DNA from 2 places in the Massilia sp. MP_M2 genome. Region 1 is predicted to be linked to the other one. Evidence: predicted binding sites of a transcription regulator. Region 1 holds the regulator's gene; the other holds the start of a gene.
What was found. The regulator NrdR, encoded in region 1, represses ribonucleotide reductase genes. The targets are predictions, from matches to a motif close to CACNANATNTNGTG.

Region 1 (14,918 bases):
GTACCGACATCTCTGCCGGCATGGCCCGCAGCCCCTGCAGCGCCGTCCAAAAAGAGGCGCTGCGCGATCGTAGTGCGCCGCGCGCGCCATGCTGCGGTGCACCGCAGCGATCGGCATTCTCGCGTTCACTCTGGGATGATCACTGGCACGAAGCTTGCATAACGACTAATGCGCAACGGAGCGCACGAGGTGCATGCCAACGCTGGCCCGCCTCCCCGGACAACGACGTCTACCAACGCATGAACACGTTCATGTGGGGTAGCCGTTTTTTTTTGCCTGATCACTTTTTGGGATTCGCGATGGAAAATCAACAGCGTCAAGCGCAGGGCAACCCGTCCACCGGCACGAACGTCGATGGGACACGCAGGAACATCATTCAGGGAGCCTCGCTGGCAGCAGCCGGCGGCCTCTTGGGGCTGGCCGGGGGCGGGGCATGGGCGGCGGGGTCGGACAAGCCCGAAAAGACCGAGATCAGGATCGGCTTCATTCCATTGACCGACTGCGCATCGGTCGTGATGGCGTCGGTGCTGGGCTTTGACAAGAAATACGGCGTCAAGTTCGTGCTGAGCAAGGAGGCTTCGTGGGCCGGCGTGCGCGACAAGCTCGCCAATGGCGACCTGGACGCCGCCCACGTGCTGTACGGCCTGCTCTACGGCGTGCAGATGGGCATTGGCGGCCAGAAGAAGGACATGGCCGTACTGATGGGCCTTAACAACAACGGCCAGGCCATCACGCTGTCAAAGCAACTGGCCACCAAGGGCGCCGTCGACGGCGCCTCGCTCGCCAAACTGATGCGCACCGAAAAGCGCGACTACACGTTCGCGCAAACCTTCCCGACCGGCACCCACGCGATGTGGCTGTATTACTGGCTCGCCGCCAACGGCATCAATCCGATGAAGGATGCCAAGGTGATCACCGTCCCGCCCCCGCAGATGGTGGCCAATATGCGTATCGGGAATATGGACGGGTTCTGCGTCGGCGAGCCGTGGGGCCACCGCGCCATCATGGACGGCATCGGCATCACAGCCACGACGACCCAGGACATCTGGCGCGACCACCCCGAGAAAGTGCTGGGCTCGACGCTGGCGTTCGCGAAAGCCAATCCGAACACGTGCCGCGCGATGATGGCCGCCATCTTAGAGGCGAGCAAGTGGATCGATGCGTCGCTGGCCAACAAGAACAAGATGGCCGAAGTCATCGCCGCCAAGTCGTACGTCAACACCAGCAAGGACGCGATCGACCAGCGCATCATGGGGCGTTACCAGAACGGCATGGGCAAGACCTGGGACGACGCGAACCACATGAAGTTCTACAACGATGGCCTGGTCAACTTCCCGTTCCTGTCCGATGGCATGTGGTTCATGACGCAGCACCGCCGCTGGGGTTTACTCAAGACCGATCCGGATTACCTGGCCGTGGCCACGTCGGTCAATCAGGTCCAGTTGTACAAGGACGCGGCATTGATGACCAAGACGCCGATCCCGGCGGGCCTGCTGCGCACATCGAAGCTGATGGATGGCACCGTGTGGGATGGCAAGAACCCACAGGCGTATGCCGCGTCGTTCAAGGTCAAGGCTTGACCATTCACCCGTACTGCAAGGAGCCGTCATGAATGCCCTGTTGAAATCCGTTCCCAACGAGCCGGCGCCAGCGCCGGTGGCTGTCAGCGGCCCGGCGCGCACCGCCACGCCGCGCAAGCCAGCCGCCGGCGCCCTCGCCAGGCGCCGCGCGCAGCCATTCGCCACGGCGGTACGGCGCGTGGCGCCGCCGCTGACCGGCATCGCGCTCGTGCTGCTGGTCTGGCAGGTGATCGCTGCGCAGAACGAGGCGTTTCCGTCGCCGCTGGTGACGTGGCGGGCGGCGCTCGAACTGTTTGCCGACCCGTTCTACCGCAACAGCCCGAACGACCAGGGCATCGGCTGGAACGTGCTGGCGTCGCTGCAGCGCGTGGCGGTGGGCTTTGGCCTGGCGGCACTGGTCGGGATCCCGCTGGGCTTCGTGATCGGACGCGTGCAGTTTGTTAGCCGCATGTTCGGCCCGATCATCAGCCTGCTCAAGCCGGTCTCGCCGCTGGCCTGGCTGCCGATTGGCCTCCTGGTGTTCAAGTCGGCCGACCCGGCGGCGATCTGGTCGATCTTCATCTGTTCGATCTGGCCGATGATCATCAACACGGCCGTCGGCGTGCAACGCGTGCCGCAGGATTACATGAACGTGGCGCGCGTGCTGAACCTGTCGGAGTGGAAAATCCTCACCAAGATCCTGCTGCCATCGGCACTGCCGTACATCCTGACCGGCGTGCGCCTGGCGATCGGCACCGCATGGCTCGTCATCGTGGCGGCCGAAATGCTGACCGGCGGCGTGGGCATCGGTTTCTGGGTGTGGGACGAGTGGAACAACCTGAACGTGGCGCACATCATCATCGCCATTGCCATCATCGGCGTGGTCGGCCTGCTGCTCGAACTGGCGCTCGTGTCGCTGGCACGCGCACTGACCCACGAACAAGTGGCTAACTGAAAGGGTTTCGATCATGGATGAACTGCAAAAGAAATTCATCGACATCACCGGCGTCGAGATGGCGTTTCACACGAAGAAGGGTGTGTTCCCGGCGCTGCAGGGGATCGACCTGACGGTGTGCAAGGGCGAATTCATCACGCTGATCGGCCACTCGGGGTGCGGCAAATCGACGCTGCTGAATCTGGTCGCCGGACTGCTCAAGCCGACGGCAGGCTTGCTGATCTGCGCGGGCCGCGAGATCGGCGGGCCGTCACCGGAGCGTGCGGTGGTGTTCCAGAACCATTCGTTGTTGCCATGGCTGACGTGCTACGAGAATATCCATCTGGGTGTCGAGCGGGTGTTTGGCGGGTCTGAATCGCGCGCGCAGTTGCGTGAGCGGACGCTGGAGGCGCTGGCGCTGGTGGGTCTCACGAGCGCCGAGACCAAGCGGCCGCATGAAATCTCGGGCGGCATGAAGCAGCGCGTCGGCATCGCGCGGGCGCTGGCGATGCAGCCGAAGGTCTTGCTGATGGACGAGCCGTTCGGCGCGCTCGACGCGCTCACGCGCGCGCACTTGCAGGATGAGCTGCTCAAGATCGTGGCGGCCACGAAATCCACGGTGGTGATGGTGACGCACGATGTGGACGAGGCGGTGCTGCTGTCGGACCGGATCGTCATGCTGACCAATGGCCCGGCGGCCACGATCGGCGAGATCGTCGCCGTGGGGCTCGAGCGGCCGCGCGACCGGGTGGCGCTGGCGCAGGATGCGCGCTACACCGAGCATCGCCGGCAGGTGCTGGAGTTTTTGTACCGCAAGCAGGCGCACCCGGCGGTGGCGGCCTGATTACGTGGCTTTTTTCTTCTGCACCTGACGCTGCTGCTGCTTGCGCTGCGTCTGGTTGCGGTTCTGTTTGCCTTCGTGGAGCGCGGTGGCGTCCAGCTTGGCCTGCTCGGCGGTGCGCAGCTCTTCCTTGTCGTCGTGCGCGACAAAGTAATCGTTGGCCTGCGCATCGACTACCAGCTTGATCGCCGCTTCGTCGGTGAGGTCATACATCTCCGTGAGGAGCGTGGTCACCTCGTCGAGAAAATCTTCATAAGTCATGGTGCGATCATCCTAATGTAAGCGGAACACAAAAAAGCCAACCCGAAGGTTGGCTTTTTTGCTGAATCTTTGGTAGGCCGTGCGGGATTCGAACCTGCGACCAACGGATTAAAAGTCCGCTGCTCTACCAGCTGAGCTAACGACCCGAAGAAGCAAGATTATAGGGGGCGACACGGGCGCTGTCAAATGCCGCGCCCGGTCTATGTCTCACGTGTGCCTCAAGCGTGTGACATGCCGGTGTGCTTACTTCAGGGACGCCAGGCGATCGCGTGCGGTCTGCGCGGCGCTTGAGTCGGGGTACTTCGCCACCAGCGTCTGGAGCGACTTCTTCGCGTTCTTGTTGTCCTTGAGCAGGGCGTAGCTGCTGGCGATATTGAGCATCGCGTCCGGCACCTTCTGGCTCGTGGCGTAGGTGGTCGTGACGACCTGCTGCGCCGCAATGGCTTTTTTGTAGTCGCCCAGCGCGTAGAAGGTATTGCCGAGCCAGTACTGCGCATTCGATGCGTATGGCGACTGCGGGAACTGCCGCACGAACTCTTGCAGCGCGACCGAGGCGCCCTTGTAGTCGCCCGCCTGGAACATGGCGGTGGCGGCTTCGTACGCGGTTTTTTCGGTTGGCAGCACTTCAGCGGCCTGGCCGTCGATGACTTCGGCGCGCGGCTCGACCTTTTTCAGGCGCGCATCGAGGTCGGCGTACAGCTGCTTCTGGCTGTTCTGCGCTTTGGCGACTTCGTTGGCCAATACTTCGATCTGGCCGCGCAGGCGGGCGATTTCCTGCATCGTCTGCTCGTGCTGGTTGAGCATCTCGATCTGCGCCGTCTTGTCCGATTTGCTGTCGATCCGTGCGGTCAGGTCGCGCGTGATGTTGTCGACCTTGGTGCGCAGGTCCAGGATGGCCTTGCGCGCTTCTTCGTCGTCGAACGGGCCGGCGGCCGCGTGCAGCGGCATCCACAGGGCCAGGACGAGGCATGCGAGGCGGGGCTTGGACAGTTTGATCATAAGCGTTGTGTTCTTTCTACTAAGCCGGTTACTTGAGCGATTGCCGAGATAAAACAAGGGGCGGGTAGCAGTCTGCACTGCGTCCCGCCCCCTGTCAATCGAACCTGTCCGGCTTGTTCAGCCGAATCGATTATTGATAGACGATGTCTGCGCGGCGGTTTTCAGCCCACGATTCTTCGTTGCTGCCGGTGGCTTTTGGCTTTTCTTCGCCCAGCGACACGGCTTCGATCTGGCCTTCCGATACGCCCATCGAGGCCATCGAACGACGCACGGCTTCAGCACGCTTCTGGCCCAGGGCCAGGTTGTACTCGGTGCCGCCGCGTTCATCGGTATTGCCCTGGATCAGGACCTTACGCGAGGTGTTCTTGGTCAGGAAACCCGAGTGGTTCTGGACCACTGGCTGGCCATCAGCGCGCACGACGAAGCTGTCGTAGTCGAAGTAAATGCTGCGCTTGGCCAGAACGCCTTGTGGGTCGTTCAGCGGATCGACGCTGCCGGTCTGGACCGGGTTGATGTCACGTGGATCAGCAACTGGCGCTGCCGGCGTTGGCGATTTCTCGACGACCGGGGTTTCGTTCAGCTTAGGCGCCGACGAGCACGCGGCCAGCAGGGTTGCGGTGGAAACGATGAAAGCTACACTCTTGAAGTTGCGCATGGATTTTCTCCTGTTATGTTGAGGTTTTACTTCTTACTTCATGAAGGGACCCCAGCTGGGCTCCCGAATGTTTCCCGCTTTGGTCGTCAAGCGTTGCTTGACTCGTCCATCCACAGACACCACGGCCAGCGAGGTGCGACCGCCACCCTTGGTTGCATACATGATGTACTTGCCGTTAGGCGAAAAACTCGGTTCAGTGGCCCCATCGGCCAGGCGCAGTTCCTGGCCGCTGGCCAGGTCCATCGCATATAAGGAGTAAGCGCCGCCGCGCTGCGAAATCCAGGCCAGCGTCTTGCCGTCGGACGACACGCGTGGGCTGATGTTGTAGTTGCCATTGAACGTCACGCGGGTGGCATTGCCGCCCGCTGCGCTCATTTTGTACACCTGAGGACCACCGCTGCGGTCGCTCGTAAAGTAAATGGTCTTGCCGTCGGCCGAGAACTGTGGCTCGGTATCGATGGCCGGGTTGTTGGTCAGGCGCTTGTGGCCGGTGCCACCCGAATTGACCGAATAGATCTCGGTATTGCCGTCCTTCGACAGGGCCACGGCCAGGGTCGAGCCGTCCGGCGACCACGATGGCGCCGAGTTGTTGCCCTTCTGATTCGAGACCACATTGCGCCGACCTGTCATCAGGTCTTGCAGATACACGACCGGCTTGCGGTCTTCCATCGACACGTAGGCGACTTTTGATCCGTCCGGCGACCAGGATGGCGAAATGATCGGCTCCTTGCCCTGGGTGGCGATGACTTCGTTCTCGCCATCGGCGTCCGACACGGCCAGGATGTAGCGCTTGGCGGCGCTGTCGGCCTTGACGTAGGCGATGCGGGTCGAGAAGATGCCGCGCACGCCGGTCAGCTTTTCATAGACATCGTCGGCAATGCGGTGCGCCTGCAGGCGCGTGTAGCGGGGCTGGACTTCGCCACCCATCTGCGAGATTTCGCCGCCCTTGACGGTGTCCATCAGCTTGTAGCGGATCGCGAAACGGCCATCCGGCTGCTTCGACACGCTGCCGACCACGAGCGCATCAGCGCCGCTGGCCTTGAAGGCAGCCAGGTTGATGGTGCCGGCATCGCGGTCGCTGATGACCTGGCCGGCGTCGATGACCTTGAACACGCCACTGCGCTCGAGGTCGGCGCGGATGACGGCCGAGACTTTATCGGGCGCGACGGATTCGTCGGCGAAGGCCGCAATGGCGACCGGAATCTGGTTGCTGCCGACACCGGCGATTTCGATTTGCAGCTGCGCATTGGCTGCTGATCCCATGGCGAGGGAAGCGCTAAACAGCAGGAAATGGATTTTTTTCATAGTTTCTCTTGTAAAACTGGTTCGAACCGAATCAATCGTAATCGCGCATCGAGAAATTCACGTCAAGCGTACGCTCCACGGTCCCGTCCTTCTTTTTGGGCAGTGGCGATGCTTTCTTGATACCATTTTCCACTGCCCTGTCAAATTCTGGCACACCGCTGCTTTTCACCAATCGAACCGACATGATTTCACCGGTTGGCAACTGGTCCACGCGGAACGTGGCGCGTGGATTTCCCGACACATCGGTGTTACCCGGATAGGCCGTGCTGCTCTTGATGGCCGCCGTGATCGCGGCGATATAACCGCCGTCCGATTTCGGGCCCGTCGATTTCGCGGCGCTGCCGCTGCTCCCCATGGCGCCGGCCATGCGCTTGAGTTCGTCGGCACGCAACTTCGCGAGCTTGGCGTCTTCGGCAGCGGCTGCCTTGGCTTTCGCCGCGTCCGCTTTCTTCTTGTCGGCGGCCGCCGCCACCTGATCGGCTTTCTTTTTCTCGTCCGCTTCTTTTTTCTTTTCAGCAGCGGCCAGCGCTGCGGCTTTCTTTTCGGCTTCTTTCTTTTTCTCTTCGGCTTCCTTCTTCGCCAGCAGCTCTTTTTCTTTTTCCTTCAGCTTGCGCTCGGCCTCGTCCTTCTTCTTTTGTTCGGCGAGCTTTTCTTCACGCTCGCGTTTTTCCGCGTCACGTTTCTCGGCCAATGCCTTTTTCTTTGCTTCCTCGGCCTTGCGTTCCTTCTCGCGCTGCAGCGCGATGTCTGGCGCTGGCGTCGGGGCCGGTTGCTCGACCACCGGTGGCGGTGGCGGCGGTGGTGGTGTGCGCACCGGCTCCGGTTCAGGCGCCGGTTCCGGCTCAGGGGTTGGCTCTGGCTGCGGTGCAGGCTCGGGCGGCAGCTCGGGGGCGGCGGCCGTCTGCACCGACATGTCCCACACTTCCGCTTCGACGGTGATCGGCGTCTTGGCCGTCCAGCTCACACCAATCCACAGAAACGCCAGCAACGCGGCGTGCACGACCACTGCCAGCAGGAACGATGGCAGGCGGCTCGGTTCGGGCGGCACGTGGTACGGCACGCCGGCGTTGTCTGGCTTTATTTCGGGCATATTCTAGGCATCAATGCATCGACATCACTGCGTGGCCAGGCCAACGCGGTTGATACCCATCTTCTTGGCTTCCGAGATCAGTTGGATGACGTCGTCGTACTTGCTCTCGCGGTCGCCCGCGATCAGTACCGGATAATCCGGGTGTTCTTCATGCAGCGCGCGCAGGCGCTGAAGCAGGGCGGAGCGGTCGGCCACGTCTTCCTGGGCCACGCGCCCTTTGCCTTGCACACCGATCGACAGGCGATTCTCGGGCTCGATCGAAATCTGGATATAGGTGTCAGGCGGCAGTGCCGATTTCTCGGCGCGCGGCAGGTTCACCACGCTCGGCGCCTGGTTGGCCGGCACTGCCATGAAAATAATGAGCAGCACCAGCATCACGTCGATGTAGGGAACGACGTTGATCTCGGATTTGAACTTGCGGCGACGTCCACCGCGCATGCTGCTGGAAAAGGCCATCGACAGGCTCCCTGAATCAGCGCGACTGGCGCTGCAGAATGTTCGAGAATTCTTCGACGAAGCTCTCGAAGCGGTTGGCCAGGCGGTCGATATCGTGCGTGAAGCGGTTGTACGCGACGACGGCCGGGATCGCGGCAAACAGGCCGATCGCGGTGGCGATCAGTGCCTCGGCAATACCCGGCGCGACAATCGCCAGCGTGGCTTGCTCGACGCTGGCCAGGCCGCGAAACGCGTTCATGATGCCCCAGACGGTGCCCAAGAGGCCAATGTACGGCGAGACTGAACCGACCGAGGCCAGGAAGTTCAGATGCGATTCCAGTGCATCGAGTTCACGCTGGAACGAGGCGCGCATGGCGCGGCGGGCGCCGTCGAGCACCGAGTTCATGTCGAGCGTTTCGCGCGAAGCTTGCTTGCCCTTGATGAATTCACCCATGCCGGACTCGAAGATGCGCGCCAGGGCGCCGCTCTGGTCGCGCTGGCTGCTGGCGCTCTGGTGCAGCGTATGCAAGTTGCCGCCGGCCCAGAAACTGCGCTCGAACTGTTCGGTTTGCGCACGTGCAGCGCGGATCGCGAATACCTTGCGGAAGATGTACGTCCAGCTCACGATCGACAGCAGCAACAGCAAGGCCATGATCAATTGCACCAGTACGTGGGCATTGCCGATCAGGGCGACGAATGAAAGGTCTGGGGTGACGGTCATGGGCTATTTATTTAGGTATGTATTCAGGCGGCACGCATTTTAGCAGCCACGTGGTCGGGCAAGGGGCGCGGGCGCATTGTGGCAATATCGACACAACACACGGTGACGGCGGCCGTATTGAGCAGGGTGTCACCGCGCCAGGCCTGCTGCATGAACTGAACCGATGCGCGGCCCAGCCTGGCAACACTGGTTTGTATCGTCAACTCGTCGTCGAGGCGCGCCGCCCCGTGATAGTCGAGCGTGACGTTCTTGACGACGAAGGCGGTGTTGTCCGCATCCAGAAGGGCTTGCTGCTGCACGCCAAGTGCGCGCAGCCATTCGGTACGGGCGCGTTCGAAGAATTTCAGGTAATTGGCATAGAAGACAATGCCGCCAGCATCGGTATCTTCGTAATACACCCTGACTGGCCAGTTAAATACTGAAGACATCGTTACTGCCGATACATGAAAATGAGAAACATTCTACGCGAGTTTCCTTCTCGACATCACCGTAACAGGACTTCGAGTGTGGAAATTACTGACGTACCCCTGGCACAAAATTGTGCTTTTGAGCGGTAGTAGACTTGAAGCTTGGCAAAAAGACCAATCACTGTAACATTTTCTCACAAATGGCGGGCACGCTCTCGGTTGCCCTCGACGGTACCCGCCCAGCCGCCTGCGCGGCCGCTCGACAGGTCAGGCGCGCTTGATCGTGAATGGCGAAAAGCCCTGGCAGGTTGGCATCATTTCGATGCTGTTGACGTTGACATGGGGTGGCAGCGTCGCAATCCAGTAGGCAGTGTCGGCAATATCCTTCGCGCTCAGCGGCGTCGTGTCTTCGTAGACCTTGGACGCAGCCGAATCGTCGCCCTTGAAGCGCACGTTGGAGAATTCCGTGCCGCCGGACAGCCCCGGCGCCAGGTTGGTGGCGCGCACGCCGGTACCGACGAGATCGGCACGCAGATTGAGCGTGAACTGTTCGACAAACGCCTTGGTCGCGCCGTACACGTTGCCGCCCGGGTAAGGGTAGTGGCCGGCGGTCGAGCCGATATTGATCACCAGCCCGCTGCCGCGCGCAACCATGTCGGGCAACACGAGACGGGTCATTGTCACCAGGCCTTTGCAATTGGTGGCGATCATGGTTTCCCAGTCTTCCAGCGGCACTTCGTGCGCCGGCAGCGTATTGAGGGCCAGCCCGGCGTTATTGATCAGCACATCAATCTGCTTCCAGTCGGCCGGCAAGCCGGCCAGCGCCGTCTCGATCGATGCGCGGCTGGTGACGTCCAGCGTCACCGGCAAGGCGGCGTCGCCCAGCTCGGCTGCCAGGTCGGCGATGCGATCGGTGCGGCGGGCCGCCAGCACCACGCGGTGGCCGTGCAAAACGAAGGTGCGCGCCATTTCGGCGCCGAAGCCGGCCGATGCGCCGGTGATGAGGACGATCATGATGAATCCTTGAAAAGGGCAGTAAGCGGAAAGTGCGAAGGCTGATGCAGGGTTGCAAAATTGTAGCCGAAATGATCAGGACGCCGTGGCGGGCAGACGATTGCGCCCTGGCTGGTCACCAAGACGGCGCTTTCCTTGCCCTTCAATGGGGAGTTCAGTACAATTTGCGGACTTTACGTCTCACGTAACTGGCGAAACACTGCGCAAGCGCAACCGATTGGTGCGCGGCGCGGCAAAGGTGGGGTCCCACCGGGGAACGTGAGATGCCATACGCCGTTCGCCTGGGCAGCCATCAACCGGTACGCGTTCGATCGCGGCTGCCCGCGCCCTTTGGCTCCCGCACCCGCATACAGCGCCGCTCGTTGCCTGGATTACTATCGATTGGAGTTTTACATGTTTGCTAAAGACCATACGCTGGCCAATGTCGATCCGGATCTGTGGAATGCCATTCAGAAGGAAAACGTCCGTCAGCAAGACCACATCGAACTGATCGCGTCGGAAAACTACACCTCGCCAGCCGTGATGGAAGCGCAGGGCTCGCAACTGACCAACAAGTACGCCGAAGGCTATCCGGGCAAGCGCTACTACGGCGGCTGCGAATACGTCGACGTCGTCGAGCAGCTGGCGATCGACCGCCTGAAGCAACTGTTTGGCGCGGAAGCAGCCAATGTGCAGCCGAACTCGGGCTCGCAAGCCAACCAGGGCGTGTTCTTCGCTGTGCTCAAGCCTGGCGACACGATCATGGGCATGTCGCTGGCCGAAGGTGGTCACCTGACCCACGGCATGCCACTGAACATGTCGGGCAAGTGGTTCAACGTCGTCTCGTACGGCCTGACCGCTGAAGAAGACATCGACTACGAGGCCCTCGAGCGCCAGGCGCACGAGCACAAGCCGAAGATGATCATCGCCGGCGCCTCGGCGTTCTCGCTGAAGATCGACTTTGAACGCATCGCCAAGGTGGCCAAGGCGGTCGGCGCTTATTTCATGGTCGACATGGCCCACTACGCCGGCCTGATCGCTGCGGGCGAGTACCCGAATCCGGTGCCGTTCGCCGACTTCGTCACCTCGACCACGCACAAGTCGCTGCGCGGCCCGCGCGGCGGCATCATCCTGATGAAGGCCGAGCACGAGAAGATCATCAACTCGGCGATCTTCCCGGGCATCCAGGGTGGCCCGCTGATGCACGTGATCGCCGGCAAGGCCGTTGCGTTCAAGGAGGCGCTGACCCCTGAATTCAAGACCTACCAGCAGCAGGTCGTCAAGAACGCCAAGGCACTGGCCGACACGCTGACCGCACGTGGCCTGCGCATCGTGTCGGGTCGCACCGAATCGCACGTGATGCTGGTCGACCTGCGCGCCAAGAATCTGACCGGCAAGGAAGCCGAAGCGATCCTGGGTCAGGCTCACATGACGTGCAACAAGAACGGCATCCCGAACGACCCGCAAAAGCCGTTCGTCACGTCGGGTATCCGCCTGGGCAGCCCGGCCTTCACGACGCGCGGCTTCATCGAAGAAGATGCCGTCACCGTCGGCAACCTGATCGCCGACGTGCTGGACAACCCGCACGACGCCGCGACCATCGAGCGCGTCAAGGGTGAGGTCAAGAAGCTGACGGCCAAGTACCCGGTCTACGCTGCCTGATCTGGCTGACTTTGTCTATCCGGGCCGGTTCGCTGGCCCGCTAGTCTCCATGTAGTATTCCAGCCCCGGCGCCATGAAATGTCCCTTTTGTCAGCATGAAGATACCCAAGTCCTCGATACCCGCGTATCGGAGGAGGGGGACGCCATCCGGCGCCGGCGCCGCTGCGGCAAGTGCGACAAGCGCTTTACCACCTATGAGCGCATCGAACTGTCGATGCCGATCATCGTCAAGAAGAACGGCAGCCGTACTGAATTTGCTTCGTCGAAGCTGCGCGGCAGCCTGATGCTGGCGCTGCGCAAGCGGCCGGTGGCGGCCGAAGCCATCGACCAGGCGGTGGCCTCGATCGAAGAAAAGCTGCTCACCAGCGGCCTGCGCGAAGTCGACACCGGCCATGTGGGCGAGCTCGTGATGCAAGAGCTCAAGGGCCTCGACAAGATCGCGTATATCCGCTTCGCTTCCGTCTACAAGAATTTCGAAGACCTGGATTCATTCCAGGCGGCGCTGGTCGAAGTCGGGCATCAGCGCAAGCTCGACAACTAATCCCTTCCCGAGGTTCCCCGAACGGCGCGGCGCACGCTTGCGCCGCCGCACGGGCGTGCAAGGCCGGCCTGATAACGTCGTAGCTCGTTATCGGGAGGCTGGCGTGCGAATCCATTCACATTGTGGTTTTACGCTCATCGAAGTGCTGGTGGCGCTGTTCGTGCTCGCGATTGGCGTCGTCGGTGCCGGCGCGGCCCAGTTGGCGGCCGAGCGCACGCGCCAGCAGGCGTCCTTGACGGCCGAAGCGGGCCAGCTCGCCAGTTCGCTGGCGGCGCGCATGGGCGCCAATGCAACCGTGGCCCGCCTGCCCGCTGCGGACAATCCCTATCTTTCGCTCGACTACGACGCTGCTGCCGACGGCCCGCCTGTCGCCGCCGCCGCGTGCTTCGGCAGCGCCATATGCGATCCGCTCGCGCTGGCGGCGTTCGACCTCGATGAGACGCGCCTGCTCGTGCATGCCCGCTTTCCCGGCGGGCGCATTGCCGTGTGCCGCGATGCGGCGCCGTGGGATGCCGGCAGTCGCCGCTATCGGTGGGCCTGCAGCGGCGGGGCGCATGCGGCGGTGGCGATCAAGATCGGCTGGCTCGGCAATGACGACCTGCCGGCGTTCGTGCTGATGGTGGCGCGATGAGGCACTACCGTCACCCGTGCGCGCGCCAGGCCGGCTTCACCATCGCCGAGTTCATGGTGGCGATGGTACTGGGCCTGGCCGTGCTGCTGGCGGCAGGCTCGCTGCTGATCGGCGCCACGCGTGCGCACGCCGCGCTGCTCGAAGCCGCCGAGATGGACGACGCCGGCCGCTATGCAACCGATGCGCTGGCGCGCGCGGTGCGCCTGGCGGGCCACGTCGACTGGGCGGCGCATCCCTCACCCGACCCGGCGGCGCCGGCTGCCATTGCCGGGCTGGATGCGTCGTCGCTGACCTACGCCGGCGCCGGCATCGATGACCCGCTACCGCTTGCTGTGAATGGCAGCGACGTGCTGGCGCTGCGCTTTGCCGGCACCGGCGCGCCACCAGCTGGCGATGGCGGCACGCTCGACTGCGCCGGCTTTCCGGTGCATCGCGAGCAGGAAGGGTGGAGCATTTTCTATGTCGCGCGCAATGCGCAGGGCGCTGCCGAACTGCGCTGCAAATACCGCGGCGCCGGCAACTGGTCGTCCGATGCCGTGGCAGGGCGTGTCGACAGCTTCCAGGTGCTTTACGGACTCGATACCGATGGCGACGGCACGCCCAACCGGTATGTGAACGCGAGCGCGATCCGGGCGCTGGATGCGGCGCTGGTGCTGGCCGGGTCGACAGCCAGCGAGCGTGACGCCGATCTGCGCACGCGCAGCCACTGGAAGCGCGTTGCAAGCGTGCGGGTGGGCTTGCTGCTGCATGGCCCACGCCAGCCTCAGGGCAGCGGCGCGCACCTCGTGCATTGGCTGTTTGGTCCTGGCTACGACGGTGCACTGGCCGCTGCCGACCCGGGTGTCCGGCTGGCGGCGGCCGACCTCGATCGCGGCGGCGATGCGCGCCTGCGCAAGGTGTATGGCGCGGTGATCGGGCTGCCGATCGCGCTGCCCGTTTTGGGATCGGCGGTGCCGCCCGCTGCGCCACCCGCTTTGCCTCCCGCGCCACCGCCTGCTTCGCCGCGCGCTGTGCCATTCACCGCGCCGCCCTTGGCCGCGCCTTGAGCCGCACATGCGCAACCGACACTTCCCCATGCCACGGCGCCAGGCTGGCATTGCGCTCATCACTGCGCTCGTGCTGATGCTGGCCGTGCTCATGACCGGCATTGCCTCGGCGCGCGGTGCGCTGCAAAGCACCCGTGCAGCGGCGTACGAACGCGATCGCGTGCTGGCCATACAAATGGCCGAGGCCGCCTTGCTCGATGCCGAACACGATATCGCCGGCGGCGCAGCGCCGGGCTCGGCGCGCGCCAACGCGATTCTTGCCGGTAGCGCGGATGCCTTCGTCGGTGGCTGTCTTGGTGCCCGCCCGTACAGCGGCTTGTGCGTGCACGACGCCGACGCCAACCGGCAACTGTCCAGACTGGCTGATGATGCAGGGCCGGCCATCGCGTTCGGCACGTTCACCGGCACCACGCTGCCGACCGGCGAGGGCGGTTTGCCGCTCGAGGCGCCGCGCTACCTGATCGAACTGATGCCGGCGCCGGGCGACGGGCAGCTCTACCGCATCGCCGCGCGCGGCGTCGGCAGCATGCCCGGCGCCAGGGCCGCCGTCCAGGCCTACTACCACATGCCATCGGCCGGCGCGCACGGCCGGCGCGTCGGCTGGCGCGAGATCGGCAACTGGTCAGCATTGATTGTTGCCGCCGCCGAATGAGTCAACGGCGCAAACAAGGAGCAAGGTCCATGACGCGATATCGCACTGGCTTCACGCTGATCGAGCTGCTGGTCGTGCTGGCGGTTGTCGGCATCCTGACATCGGTCGCCTACCCGTCGTATGCGCGCCAGATCGTCAAGGCCCGCCGGGTCGAAGCCCAATTGGCGCTGCTCGACCTGATGCAGC
Region 2 (14,918 bases), on a different contig from region 1:
GCCTCGATGGCGGCCTACATGACGGGTGTGAAGCAGAACAACGGCGTGATCTCGATGTCGGCCGGCACCCGCTCGATCGCGCCGGCCAAGGACGCCAATGGCAACAGCCTGGTGAGCCGCTGCGAGAACGGCGAAGCCGCCGTCACGCTGCTCGAACTGGCCCGCAAGCGCGGCATGGCCGTGGGCGTGGTCACCAATACCAGCGTCACCGACGCCACCCCGGCGGCGACCTATGCCCATGCCTGCCACCGCAGGCTCGAAACCGACATCGCCGCCAGCCTGGTGCCCGGCGGCGCCGGCTACAACAAGGCGCTGGGCGCCCATGGCCTGGACGTCCTGTTCGGCGGCGGTGCGCAGCAATTCACGCCGTTCGCGCGTGGCGGCAAGCGCGCCGACAACCGTGATCTGCAGGCGGAGTTCAAGGCCAAAGGTTTCCGGGTCGTCAACGACACCGCCGGGTTCAGCGCGCTGGCGCCGGGCGCGCCAGTCGTTGGCCTGTTCGCCGCCAACCACATGGACTTCGACGCGATCCGCGACGCCGCCCGCCAACCGGCGCTGCCAGCCATGACAACCAAGGCGATCGAGCTGCTCGCGCCGCACCGTAACGGGTTTTTCCTGATGGTCGAGGGCGGCCTGATCGACCATGCGTTGCATGCGACGCTCGGCAAACGTGCGCTGCAAGAGACGGTGACGTACAACGCCGCGCTGCAGGCCGCGCTCGAGCGCATGGAAGCGCTCGACCCGGGTCTGAAGAACACGCTGATCGTCGCCACCGCCGACCATGACCACACGCTGCTGCTGAACGGCTATGCCGCCCGCACCGGCAAGACCACGCCCGTCAATCCGGGCGTACTGGGCCTGGTGCGCACCGCCGACGGCAAACCGACGCTCGACAGCCAGGGCATGCCATACACGATCATCGGCTTCGGCACCGGCGAAAATCGCCATCAGGGCGAGCGCACCACGCCGCTGACCGACGCCATCGTGACGGCCGACGACTACCACCAGCAAGCGGTCGTGCGCACGCGCGCGGGCGCCGAGACGCATGGCGGCAGCGACGTCTATCTGGGCGCGGCCGGCGCGAACGCGGAGCTGTTTCGCGGGACCATCGACAACACGCGCGTCTTCAATCTGATCAAGACCGCAGCCGGTCTGTAAGCACGAGAACTTCACCATGACTTCACGACGCATTCTTCCGCTGCTGCTGGCCGCCGCCTTTGGTGCAGCGCTCCCGGCAACGGCTTCGGCCCAGCAAAAAGCGAAGAACATCATCTTCTTCCTTGGCGACGGCATGGGCCCGTCCGTCGTCACCGCGGCCCGCATCTATCGCGGCGGCGAAGACAGCCTGCTGCACTTCGAGCGCCTGATGGACCGCACCGCGCGCGTCAAGACCTATTCACTCGATTACCAGACCACCGACAGCGCCCCGTCGATGGGCGCATACATGACCGGCGTGAAGATGAACAACGACGTCATCTCGCAGGCCGGTGCACGATCGATCGACCCGACCAAGGAAGGCGTCGATCAGTGCGGCGCGAACAATGGCCGGCCGGCCGTGACGATCCTGGAACTGGCCAAGGCGCAGGGCCGGGCCACCGGCGCCATCACCACCACCGAACTGACGCACGCCACGCCGGCGTCGACTTTTGCACACACCTGCAGCCGCGACGCGGCCTACACGATCGCGCAGCAGCTCGTGCCTGGTGGTGCCGGCTACAACGCGGCGCTGGGCGACGGCGTCGACGTGCTGATGGGCGGCGGGCGCAATCACTTCACGCCACGCGACACGGCGCTCAATCCGAAAGGCCGGCCAGATGGACGCGATCTGATGGCCGAATTTGCCGGCGCCGGCTACTACGTGGCCGGCACGCGCGCCGGCATGATGTCGGCCAGGGCAGGGCGCAAGTTCGTTGGCATCTACAGCGCGGCCAGCCACCTCGATTATGCGTACCAGCGCCGCCCCGAGCAGCCAACGCTGGCCGAAATGACGGGCAAGGCGATCGACCTGTTGTCGACGAATCCGAACGGTTTCTTCCTGATGGTCGAAGGCGGCAAGATCGACCATGCGCTGCACGACACCCGCGCCAAGCACGCGCTGGAAGAGACGGTGGCGTTCGACGACGCGTTGCAGCTGGCAGTCGAGCGCATGCGCGCGATCGATCCGGGCTTGCAGAATACGCTGATCGTGCTCACCGCCGACCATGACCACACGATGCAGATCAACGGCTACCCCAAGCGCGGCAACCCGATCCTGGATATCGTGCGCGACTACGCGACGGGCGAGCCAAAGAAGGACGCGGACGGCAAGACCTTCACCACGCTGGTGTTCGGCAATGGCCCGAACCGGCCGGACGTGCGCGCCGAGGTCGATGGCGTGGTCGCGCAGAGCGACGATTATCACCAGGAGACGGGTGTGCACAAGTCGTCCGAAACCCATGGCGGCGGCGACGTGAAACTGTATGCGACTGGCGCCGGCTCGGCGTCATTCAAAGGCACGATGGAAAATACCCGCGTGTTCGAACTGATGAAGGCTGCCGGCGGCTTGTAAGCCGAATCCGTGTCAGGGACAAGTTCGGATTCAGGTTATTTACACCTGAATAACAAAAAGCCCCGGGTTTGAATCCGGGGCTTTTTTAATCGGCGCGATGCCGAGTGAATATAACCTGAACTTATTTCAGATGATCCGAAATCAGTTTGGTCATTTCAAACATCGAGACTTGCTCTTTGCCGCCGAAGACTGCTTTGAGCTTGTCGTCGCCATTGATCATGCGACGATTTGCCGGATCTTGCAGGTCTTTCGACTTGATGTAATCCCAGACCTTTTTGGTCACTTCGGTGCGTGGCAGCGGCTTGTCGCCAACGACTGCAGCGAGCGTGGCCGACGGGGTCATGGCTTTCATGAACGCGGCGTTTGGCTTGCGTGCAACTGCTGGTTTGTCGGCCGATTTGTCAGCCGTTTTAGCGGCTGCTTTCGCTGGTGCTGCTGCCTTTTTTGCTGCGGGCTTGGCCGCTGCAGCAGGCTTGGCAGCTGCTTTTTTTGCTGGTGCTGCAGTGGTTTTTTTGGCTGTTGCCATCTTCGAGCCTCCTAAAACGAACACATGGAAAAATGCGTAATTTATCGCACGCCTATATTGGTAGCGTTTTACTGTTCGTGCAAGTCTTTTTCCAAACTTTTTCACTCTGATAAGCGGCTAAATGGGCGCTATCGCACACAACAACGCACGGGAACGATAAAACGCTGACAAGGGGCGTAAAAAAACCACGCAAAGCGATACATTGCGCGGTTCCGGGATCGAAACGTAGTGGATTAGCGCATGCCGGGCATCATGCCCTTCATCCCGCGCATCATCTTCATCAGGCCGCCGCCTTTGAGCTTTTTCATCATCGTCTGCATCTGGTCGTACTGATTGAGCATGCGATTGACTTCCTGCACCTGGACGCCGGCGCCGGCCGCGATGCGGCGCTTGCGGTTGGCCTTGATCAGTTCGGGTTTCGCGCGCTCGAGCGGCGTCATCGAGTCGATGATGCCGACCATGCGCTGCACCGATTTCTCGGCCTGGCCCATGTTCGCGCCTGCCGCCGCTTGCTGGAACTGGGCCGGCAGCTTGTCCATCAGGCCGGCCATGCCGCCCATCTTTTTCATTTGCGTCAGCTGCGACTTGAAGTCGTTCATGTCGAACCGGCCGCCAACCTTGATCTTGTTGGCCAGTTCGGCCGCCGCTTCGGCATCGACGCCCTTGCGCGCTTCTTCGACCAGCGCCAGGATGTCGCCCATGCCCAGCACGCGGTTGGCCATGCGGGCCGGATCGAAGGCTTCGAGGCCATCGAGTTTTTCGGACACGCCGGCAAACTTGATTGGCTTGCCCGTCACGTGCCGCACCGACAGCGCTGCGCCGCCGCGCGAGTCGCCATCGAGCTTGGTCAGCACGATGCCGGTCAGGGGCAGGGCGTCGTTGAATGCCTTGGCGGTGTTGATCGCATCCTGGCCGAGCATGGCGTCGACGACGAACAGCGTCTCGATCGGGTTGACGGCGGCGTGCACCGCTGCGATCTCTTGCATCATCGCTTCGTCGATACCGAGGCGACCCGCGGTATCGATGATCAGGACATCGTGGTAATGCTTCTTGGCCCAGTCGAGCGCAGCCAGCGCGATGTCGACCGGCTTGTCGCTGGCGGAGGACGGGAAGAAGTCGGCGCCGACCTGCTTGGTCACCGATTCGAGCTGCGCGATTGCGGCCGGGCGGTACACGTCGGCCGAGACGGTCAGGACCTTCTTCTTTTTCTGTTCCTTGAGGTACTTGGCCAGCTTGCCGGTGGTGGTGGTCTTACCGACACCCTGCAGACCGGCCATCAGGATGATCGCCGGCGGTTGCTGGGCGAACGAGAGCTGACTGGCTTCGGGGCCGAGGTCGGCGCCCATCAGGGCCGCCAGTTCCTTCTGCACCACGCCGACGAGCGCCTGGCCTGGACTGAGCGAGCCGACGACTTCTTCGCCGAGCGCTTTTTCCTTGACCTTGGCAATGAATTCACGCACCGCCGGCAGCGCCACGTCGGCCTCGAGCAGGGCCATGCGCACTTCGCGCAGCATCTCTGCAGTGTTTGCCTCGGTGAGGCGCGCCTCGCCGCGCATGGTCTTGACGACCTTGGCAAGGCGTTGGGTGAGGTTATCTAGCATGTTCAACCTAATCAGTAAGGGCACATCGGACGCGCGGTCCCGAGCGAAATGCAGGTGGGCGAGCGCCGCCAAAGCGGCATTTTACCTCGCGCAGGTGCCGCTTGTTCTTCCAGGGGACGGCGACCGCACATTTTTCAGCAAACCGTGGCGTTTTGCGCTGGAGGGCAGCGTGGGCGGCGCCGCTTGCGTTCCGGATGATCTCGCTGCCAACCATCACCGCGTGGGCGGGGATCCCGCCCACCCTACGTAGGGTGGAAGGCTCTGCCTTCCACGCGGTGATCGTTACCGGCGCCGCTCGCGTGCCGGATGATATGGCGGCAAACCATTACTGCGTGGATGGAAAATCCGCCCACCCCACGGCGACATCATGCAATGGTGTAGACTCCCGCTATGCAGAATTTCCTCTTCCTTGCCGCCGCTTTCCTGTACGCGGTATGCGCCCTGCTGCCATCGCGCCGCGCGCCAGCGATTTCGGCCGTGACGGCCGGCGCGTGGGCGCTGCACGGCGTTTCTCTCGGCATGGACGTGATGGTGCCGGGCCGGCTGCGCGTCGGTTTTGCCATCATGCTGTCCTCGGCGCTGTGGGTGTCCGTGGCCGCCTACTGGTTCGAGAATCGTAATTTTGCCCTCGACGGCATGCGCCGCCTGGTGATGCCGTTTGCCGCCGTGGCCGCGCTGCTGCCGCTGCTGTTTCCCGGCACGCTGACGCCGCTGGCCGGCAAGTCGCCGGCCTTTGGCTGGCATATTGCGGTTGCGGTGCTGGCCTACAGCACCCTGACCATTGCCGCCTTCCACGCCGTGCTGATGGCACTGCAAGAGGCGCGGCTGCACACCCGCACCGCCGGTGGCGGCCGCTTTGGCGCCGCGCTCGACCAGCTGCCGGCGCTGCTCACGATGGAAAAACTCCTGTTCCGTGTGATCTGGATCGGCTTCATTCTGCTGAGCCTGACGGTGCTGTCGGGTTTCGTGTTCTCCGAACAGGTGTTCGGCCGGCCTCTCATGCTTGACCACAAGAGCGTGTTCGCACTGCTGTCGTGGGCGCTGTTTGCCGCGCTGCTGGCCGGGCGGCGCTGGCGAGGCTGGCGCGGCAAGACCGCGCTGCGCTTCACGCTGGCCGGGTTTGCCACGCTGGCGCTGGCCTATGTCGGTAGCCGTTTCGTGCTCGAAGTTATCCTGCACCGGGGAACCATCTGATGCGACTATTATTCTGGATTGCCTTTATCGCTCTCGTCGTCTTTGCCGTGCGCAGCAAGCTGCGCGCCATGAGCAAACGCGCGGCCGTGCCGCCGCAGGCGCGGCCTGGCGCTGCCAAGGCGCCGGTGCAGATCGAAGCGATGTCCCAATGTGCCCACTGTGGCATGTACTTCCCGGCCTCCGAATCGGTGCGCGCCGACGGCCACGACTACTGCTCGCCAGGCCACGTGCGCCTGCCGCCGCCGTAGGCGCAGGCCGGCCTTGACGCCACGCCGCATCCTGTCGCCCGAAGCGCGCGTTGCCCTGTGGCGCTCGCTGCAGACCTTCACGCTCACGCGCATCGTCATCGCGCTGGTGCTGCTGCTGTACTTCGGCCTGGACTTCGAGAACGGCGCGCTGCGTATCACGCAGCAGGTCGCCCAGATCTGCTTGGGCTACGCCATCATGGCGCTGGTGTTCTCGTTCGCTGCGCGCAGGCAGCGCCGCTTCCTGCTGCAGCTCGGCGTGCAGGTCGCGATCGACCTCTTGGTCATTTCGCTGCTGTACCTGGCCGCCGGCGGCATGCGCAGCGGCCTGGGTATCCTGTATCTGTTCCCGCTGGCCGGCGCCGCGATCCTCGCACCCTTGCTGCTGGCGCTGTTCGCGGCGGCGGTGGCCACGCTGTTTTTGCTTGGCCTGAGCGTGTGGCAACTGGTCGAAGGGTTCGACCCGCCGTTGATGCAGGCGGGCCTGTTCGGCGCGGCGTTCTTCGCTGCCGTGCTGGTGGCCAACCGCATGGCCGCGCGCCTGCTGGGACAAGAAGAACTGGCGGCCCAGCGCGGCGCCGACCTGCGCATCCAGCAGGCGATCAATGAAATCGTGATTGCCGACGTGGGCGACGGCATCCTGGTGGTGGGCGCCGACGGCACGGTGTTTACCGGTAACCCGGCGGCGCGCCGCATGCTCGGGCTGCAGGCCGATACGTCCGGCTTCCTGCTGCACGCGGCACCGGCTTTCGAGCCGCTGGCCGAAGCCTTCGATGCCTGGCTCGCCGCGCCCGAGAACGATAAAGCCTTCGTCACCGTCAAGCCGTACCGTGAAGGCGATGGCGCCGGCGACGTGCGCGGACGGCGCGACCAGCCGGTGCATGTCAAGCTGCGCTTTGCCCGCGTCGCCGCGCCCGTCGATGCAGTGGGCGAGGCGCCGGGTGAGGCGGGCGAGCGCAGCGTGATCTTCATGCAGGACGTGAGCGCCATCGAAAACCAGGCGCAGCAACTCAAGCTGGCGTCGATGGGGCGCCTGACGGCCAGCATCGCGCACGAGGTGCGCAACCCCTTGTCGGCCATCGGTCACGCGACGGCGCTGCTGGCCGAAGACCTGCACGGTCCGGCCGAAGTCCGGCTGCTGAAAATCGTCGGCGACAATGTGACGCGCGTGAACCGCATGGTCGAAGACATCCTGCAGCTGTCGCGCAAGGCCCAGCCCAATGGCGAGCCGGTGCCGCTGGGCGTGTTTCTCGAGCAGCTGAAAGCCGAATTCTGCGAAATCCACGGCCTGGCCGGTGATATAGTCTATATCGGCGATCCGGGCGGCAGCGCCGTACGGTTCGACCCGCTGCACCTCCACGAAGTCCTGCTCAATCTGCTGAACAACGCGGTGCGCTACGCCAGCCGCCAGCCGGCCAGCATCCGCATGTTCCCGGCGCGCGATGCGGCCGGGCGGCGCGAACTGCACGTGCAGGACGACGGCCCCGGCATCACGCCCGAAGTGCGCGACCACCTGTTCGAGCCGTTTTATACCACCTCGAGCAAGGGCACCGGCCTTGGACTCTACCTGGCGCGCGAACTGTGCCTCAACAACGATGCGAAACTCGATTATGAATACCGGTTCGACCCGTCCGCGCTGGGCCCGCGCAAGGCCAGCGGCCGTTTTGTCATCACCTTTGCCCTTGCCTGACGTGGCCCGGGAGCCGTCATGAGCGCGCCGCGCGTCCTGGTGCTCGACGACGAGGCCGACCTGCGCGAGCTGCTCGAGATCACGCTGCTCAAGATGGGCCTGGATGTCGACAGCGCCGCCACGCTGCGCGAGGCGCGCGCGCTGTTCGACGAGCGCGATTACGCGCTGGTGCTGACCGACATGCGCCTGCCCGACGGTCTGGGCCTGGAGCTGGTGCGCGAAATTGGCGCATCCGGCAAGGGCACGCCGGTGGCCGTGATCACCGCCTACGGCAGCGCCGAAAACGCGGTGGTGGCGCTCAAAGCCGGCGCGTTCGACTACATCGCCAAGCCGGTGGCGCTGGACGCGCTGCGCGTGATGGTGCGCGCGGCGCTCAAGCAATCCGAAAGCGCTGCGCTTGGTGGCGGCGCTGCGCCCGACTCGCGCATGATCGGCAGCTCGGCCGCGATGGCGGCCTTGCGGGCCCAGATCGCCCGCCTGGCGCGCTCGATGGCGCCGATCTCGATCACCGGCGAATCGGGCAGCGGCAAGGAGCTGGCCGCGCGCGAGATCCACGCCCAGAGCTCGCGCGCCGCGAAACCCTTCATCGCCGTGAACTGCGGCGCGATTCCCGAAACGCTGATGGAGGCCGAGTTCTTCGGCTACCGCAAGGGCGCTTTCACGGGCGCGTCCGACGAGCGCGACGGTTTTTTCCAGGCAGCCAACGGCGGCACCCTGATGCTCGACGAGGTGGCCGACCTGCCGCTGGCAATGCAGGTCAAGCTGCTGCGCGCGATCCAGGAGCGGCGCGTGCGCAAGATTGGCGCTACGGTCGAGGAGCCGGTCGACGTGCGCATCATCAGCGCAACGCACCAGGATCTGGCGCGCTGCGTCGAAACGGGCAAGTTCAGGCAAGACCTGTTCTACCGGCTCAACGTGATCGAGCTGGGGTTGCCGCCGCTGCGCGAGCGCCTGGATGACCTGGCGCCGCTGGTGAACGGCATCCTGCAGCGCCTGGCCGGGGCAGGGCAGGCCACGCTTGGGGCCGGCGTGCTGGACGCGCTGCGGGCGTATTCGTTCCCCGGCAATGTGCGCGAACTGGAAAACGTGCTGGAGCGGGCCTTGGCGTTTGCCAACGATGGCGTGATCGAAGTGGGCGATCTGTCGCTCAAGGCGGCGCGGCCGCTCGAGCCGGCGCGGGTCGAGCTGGCGCCGCCGGCAGTCGCACCGCCCGCGCCGGCTGCGGCTCCGGCTGCTGCTGCTGCTGCTGCTGCTGCTGCGCCCCTCCCGGTCGCGTTCGCCGCGCCGCCGCCGGGTGTTGGTCCCGCCGACTTGCCCGGCAACCTGCCGGAATACCTCGAACAGGTCGAACGCGACATCATCGGCCGCGCCTTGCAGCACACCCAGTTCAACCGTACCCAGGCAGCCAGCCTGCTGGGGATCAGTGTCAGGCAGCTGCGCTACCAGATGCAGAAGCTGGACATCACGGCGCCCGAGGATTGAACCGATTTACGGTTCATACCGGGTGCATGTCCTGTGACTGCACGTTGTCATTTTGTGCACGTTTGCCGGTGCATGGTGCACAGCGATTGGGCAAGCGCGCATCGCATTGATGATTGCTTGAGCAGCTCATCCACGGTAGCTGCCGCCGATGTTAGCGCTCGCTAACCGCGCGCCGCCCGCCGTTTGGGGGACCCCTGAAAGTCAAGGGTTCGCACGCTTTAAAACGGCAAATATTGCGGATTTATTCACTTGCCGCTGCGGGTTCGAGGTACTACAATTAGTCTCATATCAAGGCTGGACACTACATGTAGTGGTAGCCACTCGGTAGTGATGGGATTGATGGCACCAGGGTCCAACCGGTGTTTCTTTTCTCAGCAAGCGGTTTCCAAACACACCACATTGCACTTGTACTGACTATTCTTGCCCTGCTTTTCTGGTGCGCCGCACGTTGGCCGCCGGCCGGCAGGGATTCGTTTTGCTAATTTTTTGCGACATATTTGCTAGTTGTTTGTTCGGAGACCGGGGGTGCGCGCAGCACCGGGCGGTTTTCATGACGACAAACGGCGGCCCGTCCGCTCTCCTGGAGGCTCAATGCACCAAGCACAGAACATCTCGATCAACCCGCACGCCGCCCAAGGTGCAACGCCAGCTGGCGCCACCCCGGCCGACATCGTCGCCCGCGGCGACTACCGCGTCATCCGCCGCAACGGTTCGGTGGTGGCGTTCGAGCCGCACAAGATATCGGTCGCGATGACCAAGGCCTTCCTGGCGATCGCCGGCGGCCAGGGCGCCGTGTCGGCGCGCATCCGCGAGCTGGTCGAGCAGATGACCAATAACGTCGTCGCCGCGCTGGTGCGCCGCCAGCCGAACGGCGGCACGTTCCACATCGAGGACGTGCAGGACCAGGTCGAGCTGTCGCTGATGCGTTCGGGCGAACACGATGTCGCGCGTGAATACGTGCTGTACCGCGCCAAGCGCATGGAAGAGCGCCGCGCCGCGAAAGAAGCCGCCGGCGGTACTGCCGTCGTCGCGCCGCAGATCCACGTCATCGATGGCGGCGAGCGCCGCCTGCTGGACATCAACACGGTCATCAATCTGATTGGCGCGGCCTGCGCCGGCCTGGAAAAACACGTCGATGCCGACGCGATCCTGGCCGAGACCATGAAGAACCTGTACGACGGCGTGCCGGTCGAAGAGCTGCACAAGTCGGCCATTCTGGCTGCGCGCGCGCTGATGGAAAAAGACCCGGCCTACAGCCAGGTCACGGCCCGCATCCTGCTGCACACGATCCGCAAGGAAGTCTTCGGCCGCGAAGTGGCGCAAGCCGGCGCCGCCGCCGAATACCTGACCTACTTCCCGCAGTACATCGCCAAGGGCATCGCCAACGAGCTGCTCGACGAAGAACTGGGCAAGTACGACCTCGAGCGCCTGGCCAAGGCCATCGTCGCCGACCGCGACCTGCAGTTCGGCTACATCGGCCTGCAAACCCTGTATGACCGCTACTTCCTGCACGTGCGCGACGTGCGCATCGAAATGCCGCAGGCGTTCTACATGCGCGTGGCGATGGGCCTGGCCCTGCGTGAAGACGACCGCGAAGCGCGCGCCATCGAGTTCTACAGCCTGCTGTCGTCGTTCGATTTCATGAGCTCGACCCCGACCCTGTTCAACTCGGGCACCCGCCGCTCGCAACTGTCGTCGTGCTACCTGACCACCGTCGGCGACGACCTGGAAGACATCTACGACGCCATCAAAGAGAACGCGCTGCTGTCGAAGTTCGCTGGCGGCCTGGGCAACGACTGGACGCCAGTGCGCGCACTCGGTTCACGCATCAAGGGCACCAACGGCCGCTCGCAAGGCGTGGTCCCGTTCCTGAAAGTGGTCAATGACACGGCCGTCGCGGTCAACCAGGGCGGCAAGCGCAAGGGCGCTGTCTGCGCCTACCTGGAAACCTGGCACCTCGACATCGAAGAGTTCCTCGACCTGCGCAAGAACACGGGCGACGATCGCCGCCGCACCCACGACATGAACACGGCGAACTGGATTCCCGACCTGTTCATGAAGCGCGTGATGGAAAAGTCGCACTGGACGCTGTTCTCGCCATCCGAGACCCCCGACCTGCACGACCTGACCGGCAAGGCCTTCGAACAAGCTTATCTGGCGTACGAAGCCAAGGCCGAGCGCGGCGACATGGCGGTCTTCAAAAAGATCGAGTCGCTCGACCTGTGGCGCAAGATGCTGTCGATGCTGTTCGAAACCGGCCACCCATGGATCACGTTCAAGGACCCGTGCAACATCCGTTCGCCACAGCAGCACGTGGGCGTCGTGCATTCGTCGAACCTGTGCACCGAGATCACGCTCAATACCAGCGCCGATGAAATCGCCGTCTGCAACCTGGGCTCGGTCAATCTGCCGCAGCACATGAAGGGCGATGGCCTCGATCACGTCAAGCTGCAAAAGACGATCCGCACCGCGATGCGCATGCTGGATAACGTCATCGACATCAACTACTACGCTGTCGAAAAAGCGCGCAACTCGAACCTGCGCCACCGTCCGGTCGGCATGGGCGTGATGGGTCACCAGGATTGCCTGCACATGATGCGCATCCCGTTCGCGTCCGACAAGGCCGTGCAGTTCTCGGACACGTCGATGGAAGCGGTCTGCTACTACGCTTACCTGGCCTCGACCGAACTGGCCGAAGAGCGCGGCCGCTACGAGACCTACACCGGTTCGCTGTGGGACCGCGGCATCCTGCCACAAGACTCGATCCAGCTGCTGGCCGACGAACGTGGCAGCCAGTACCTGGAGCAGGATACGTCGTCGACCATGGACTGGACCCCGGTGCGCGAGCGCATCAAGCAGTTCGGCATGCGCAACTCCAATTGCGTGGCGATCGCCCCGACTGCGACGATCTCGAACATCATCGGCGTCTCGGCCTGTATCGAGCCGACGTTCCAGAACCTGTACGTGAAGTCGAACCTGTCGGGCGAATTCACCGAGATCAATTCGTACCTGGTGCGCGACCTGAAGGCGCGCGACCTGTGGGACGAAGTCATGATCGCCGACCTGAAGTACTTCGACGGCTCGCTGTCGAAAATCGACCGTGTCCCGCAAGACCTGCGCGACCTGTACGCAACGGCATTCGAAGTCGAGCCGAAGTGGCTGGTCGACGCTGCGTCGCGCCGCCAGAAGTGGATCGACCAGGCCCAGTCGCTGAACATCTACATGGCCGGCGCATCGGGCAAGAAGCTGGACGAAACCTACAAGCTGGCCTGGCTGCGCGGTTTGAAGACCACGTACTACCTGCGTACGATCGCCGCGACGCACCTGGAAAAGTCGACCACCCGCACCGGCGCGCTGAACGCCGTGTCGGTCTCGGGCGGCCTGTCCGGCGGCCTGTCGGCCGGCGAGAAAGCGCCAGTTGCACCGGCGCCGGCAGCGGCGGCGAATATGGCGACGGCGACGGCGACGGCGACGGCAGCAGCGACCGAAGAAGACGGCGCCGCATGCTATCTGCGTCCGGGTGACGACGGTTTCGAGGAATGCGAAGCCTGCCAGTAAGCCGCGCAGTCACTGAGTCATGGAGGGCGAGCCGCCTGCAAGGCCGGCTCGCCCCCCAGCAAGTCAGCGGCGGCCCTGGTCGCCGACAACACGAATAACCAACGGATCAACGTGCCCCGGTCGCAGTCGCTGCGCCAGCGCACCACAAAAGGAATCACCATGCTCAATTGGGACGACGAACCAACCAGCGCCCTGCGCGCTCCGCAAGCCGACGCCGACCTCGCCATCGTGCCTGTCGCCGAAGTGGCAAAACGCGTCAACGCCGACGACAAGCGCATCATCAACGGCCAGACCGACGTGAACCAGCTCGTGCCATTCAAGTACAAATGGGCATGGGACAAGTACCTGGCCGGCTGCGCGAACCACTGGATGCCGCAAGAAGTGAACATGCAGCGCGACATCGAGCTGTGGAAAAGCCCGAACGGCCTGTCGGAAGACGAGCGCCGCCTGGTCAAGCGCAACCTGGGCTTTTTTGTCACCGCCGACTCGCTCGCCGCGAACAATATCGTGCTGGGCACCTACCGCCACATCACGGCCCCCGAGTGCCGCCAGTACCTGCTGCGCCAGGCGTTCGAGGAAGCGATCCACACGCACGCCTACCAGTACATCGTCGAGTCGCTGGGCCTGGACGAAGCCGAGATCTTCAACGCCTACAACGAAGTCAAGTCGATCCACGACAAGGACCAGTTCCTGATCCCGTTCATCGACACGCTGACCGACCCTGAATTCAAGACCGGCACCACCGAAAACGACCAGAAGCTGCTCAAGTCGATCATCGTCTTCGCCTGCCTGATGGAAGGCCTGTTCTTCTATGTCGGCTTCACGCAGATCCTGGCGCTGGGCCGCCAGAACAAGATGACCGGCGCCGCCGAGCAGTACCAGTACATCCTGCGCGACGAATCGATGCACGTGAACTTCGGCATCGACGTGATCAACACGATCAAGATGGAAAATCCGCAGCTGTGGACCCCGGAATTCCGCGAAGAGATCAAGGCGCTGTTCATCGAAGCAGTCGACCTCGAATACCGCTACGCCGAAGACACGATGCCACGCGGCGTGCTGGGCCTGAACGCCCCGATGTTCAAGGGTTACCTGCGCTTCATCGCCAACCGCCGTGCGGTGCAGATTGGCCTGGAGCCGCTGTTCCCGAACGAAGAAAATCCGTTCCCGTGGATGAGCGAAATGATCGACCTGAAGAAAGAGCGTAACTTCTTCGAAACGCGCGTGACCGAGTACCAGACTGGCGGTACGCTGAGCTGGGATTGATGCTGGGGCGTCCATCGCCCTGAGTCAGTCGCACACAAAAAGCCCGGCGGTGGTTCAGCCGGGCTTTTTTTCGCCTGTCGCGCGCAGCCCGTCGATGTTGACCTATGATGGCGATCTTTCAAGCCTGACCAGGAGACACCCTTGAACGCCAGCACCTTGCTGCTTCCCGCCCTCATGCTCGCCGGCCTGGCGTCGGTATCCGTCGCCCACGCTGCGCCACAGGTGGCCGCGGGCCGCACCATCTTCCAGAACAACTGCGCCAGCTGCCACACGGTCGATGCCGGGCTCGCGCCGCTGGCAGGCCCCGGCCTGTTCGGTGTCGTCGGGCGCAAGGCGGCGGTTGTCAACGGATTCAATTATTCGGCGGCGCTGGCCAAGGCCGGCGCGAGCGGCACGGTGTGGACGCGCGACGAACTCGATGTGTTCCTGCTCGACCCGGCCAGGCGCGTGCCCGGCACCACGATGCCGGTTGGCGTGCCGGACGCACAACAGCGCGGCGCGCTGATCGATTACCTGGCCAGCCTGCAAGGCACTGCCGCTGCTGCTGCTGCTGCTGCTGCTGCGCCAGCGGCTGCCAAAGCCGCTGCCGAGCCTGTACCAGCAGCATCGCGCGCCGGTGCCTGGACCGAAAACCAGCCCGGCAAGGTCTATCACATCAAGCCGACCGACCTGGCCGCGCCATTTGCGACGGACAGCGTTGGCAACAGCGCGCGCGTGCAGGCGCGGCCCAACGGCACGCTGCCGACCGTGATGCCCGGCTTTACGGTCAGCGTGTTCGCGCAGGACGCCGACAAGCCGCGTGTGGCGC

Region 2: the regulator NrdR is predicted to act here: its motif matches at 9,586-9,599, upstream of RCH14_RS10675 (ribonucleoside-diphosphate reductase subunit alpha).

What each region holds. Positions count from the first base shown of each region.
Region 1 is NZ_JBCHJF010000001.1:3,773-18,690, reverse strand. It holds gene RCH14_RS00120 (CmpA/NrtA family ABC transporter substrate-binding protein) at 300-1,580, shown strand; gene ntrB (nitrate ABC transporter permease) at 1,609-2,514, shown strand; gene RCH14_RS00110 (ABC transporter ATP-binding protein) at 2,528-3,337, shown strand; gene RCH14_RS00105 (hypothetical protein) at 3,338-3,595, opposite strand; tRNA gene RCH14_RS00100 (tRNA-Lys) at 3,666-3,741, opposite strand; gene ybgF (tol-pal system protein YbgF) at 3,839-4,594, opposite strand; gene pal (peptidoglycan-associated lipoprotein Pal) at 4,725-5,249, opposite strand; gene tolB (Tol-Pal system beta propeller repeat protein TolB) at 5,283-6,554, opposite strand; gene tolA (cell envelope integrity protein TolA) at 6,586-7,644, opposite strand; gene RCH14_RS00075 (biopolymer transporter ExbD) at 7,669-8,100, opposite strand; gene tolQ (protein TolQ) at 8,117-8,800, opposite strand; gene ybgC (tol-pal system-associated acyl-CoA thioesterase) at 8,824-9,228, opposite strand; gene RCH14_RS00060 (SDR family NAD(P)-dependent oxidoreductase) at 9,475-10,221, opposite strand; ZMP/ZTP riboswitch at 10,396-10,515, shown strand; gene glyA (serine hydroxymethyltransferase) at 10,615-11,862, shown strand; gene nrdR (transcriptional regulator NrdR) at 11,936-12,403, shown strand; gene pilV (type IV pilus modification protein PilV) at 12,507-13,034, shown strand; gene RCH14_RS00040 (PilW family protein) at 13,031-14,080, shown strand; gene RCH14_RS00035 (PilX N-terminal domain-containing pilus assembly protein) at 14,088-14,732, shown strand; gene RCH14_RS00030 (type IV pilin protein) at 14,762-14,918, shown strand, end outside.
Region 2 is NZ_JBCHJF010000004.1:76,242-91,159, reverse strand. It holds gene RCH14_RS10715 (alkaline phosphatase) at 1-1,158, shown strand, start outside; gene RCH14_RS10710 (alkaline phosphatase) at 1,175-2,548, shown strand; gene RCH14_RS10705 (SWIB/MDM2 domain-containing protein) at 2,670-3,074, opposite strand; gene ffh (signal recognition particle protein) at 3,308-4,675, opposite strand; gene RCH14_RS10695 (cytochrome c biogenesis protein CcsA) at 5,066-5,869, shown strand; gene RCH14_RS10690 (PP0621 family protein) at 5,869-6,117, shown strand; gene RCH14_RS10685 (ATP-binding protein) at 6,131-7,804, shown strand; gene RCH14_RS10680 (sigma-54 dependent transcriptional regulator) at 7,823-9,286, shown strand; gene RCH14_RS10675 (ribonucleoside-diphosphate reductase subunit alpha) at 9,878-12,844, shown strand; gene RCH14_RS10670 (ribonucleotide-diphosphate reductase subunit beta) at 13,004-14,110, shown strand; gene RCH14_RS10665 (PQQ-dependent sugar dehydrogenase) at 14,252-14,918, shown strand, end outside.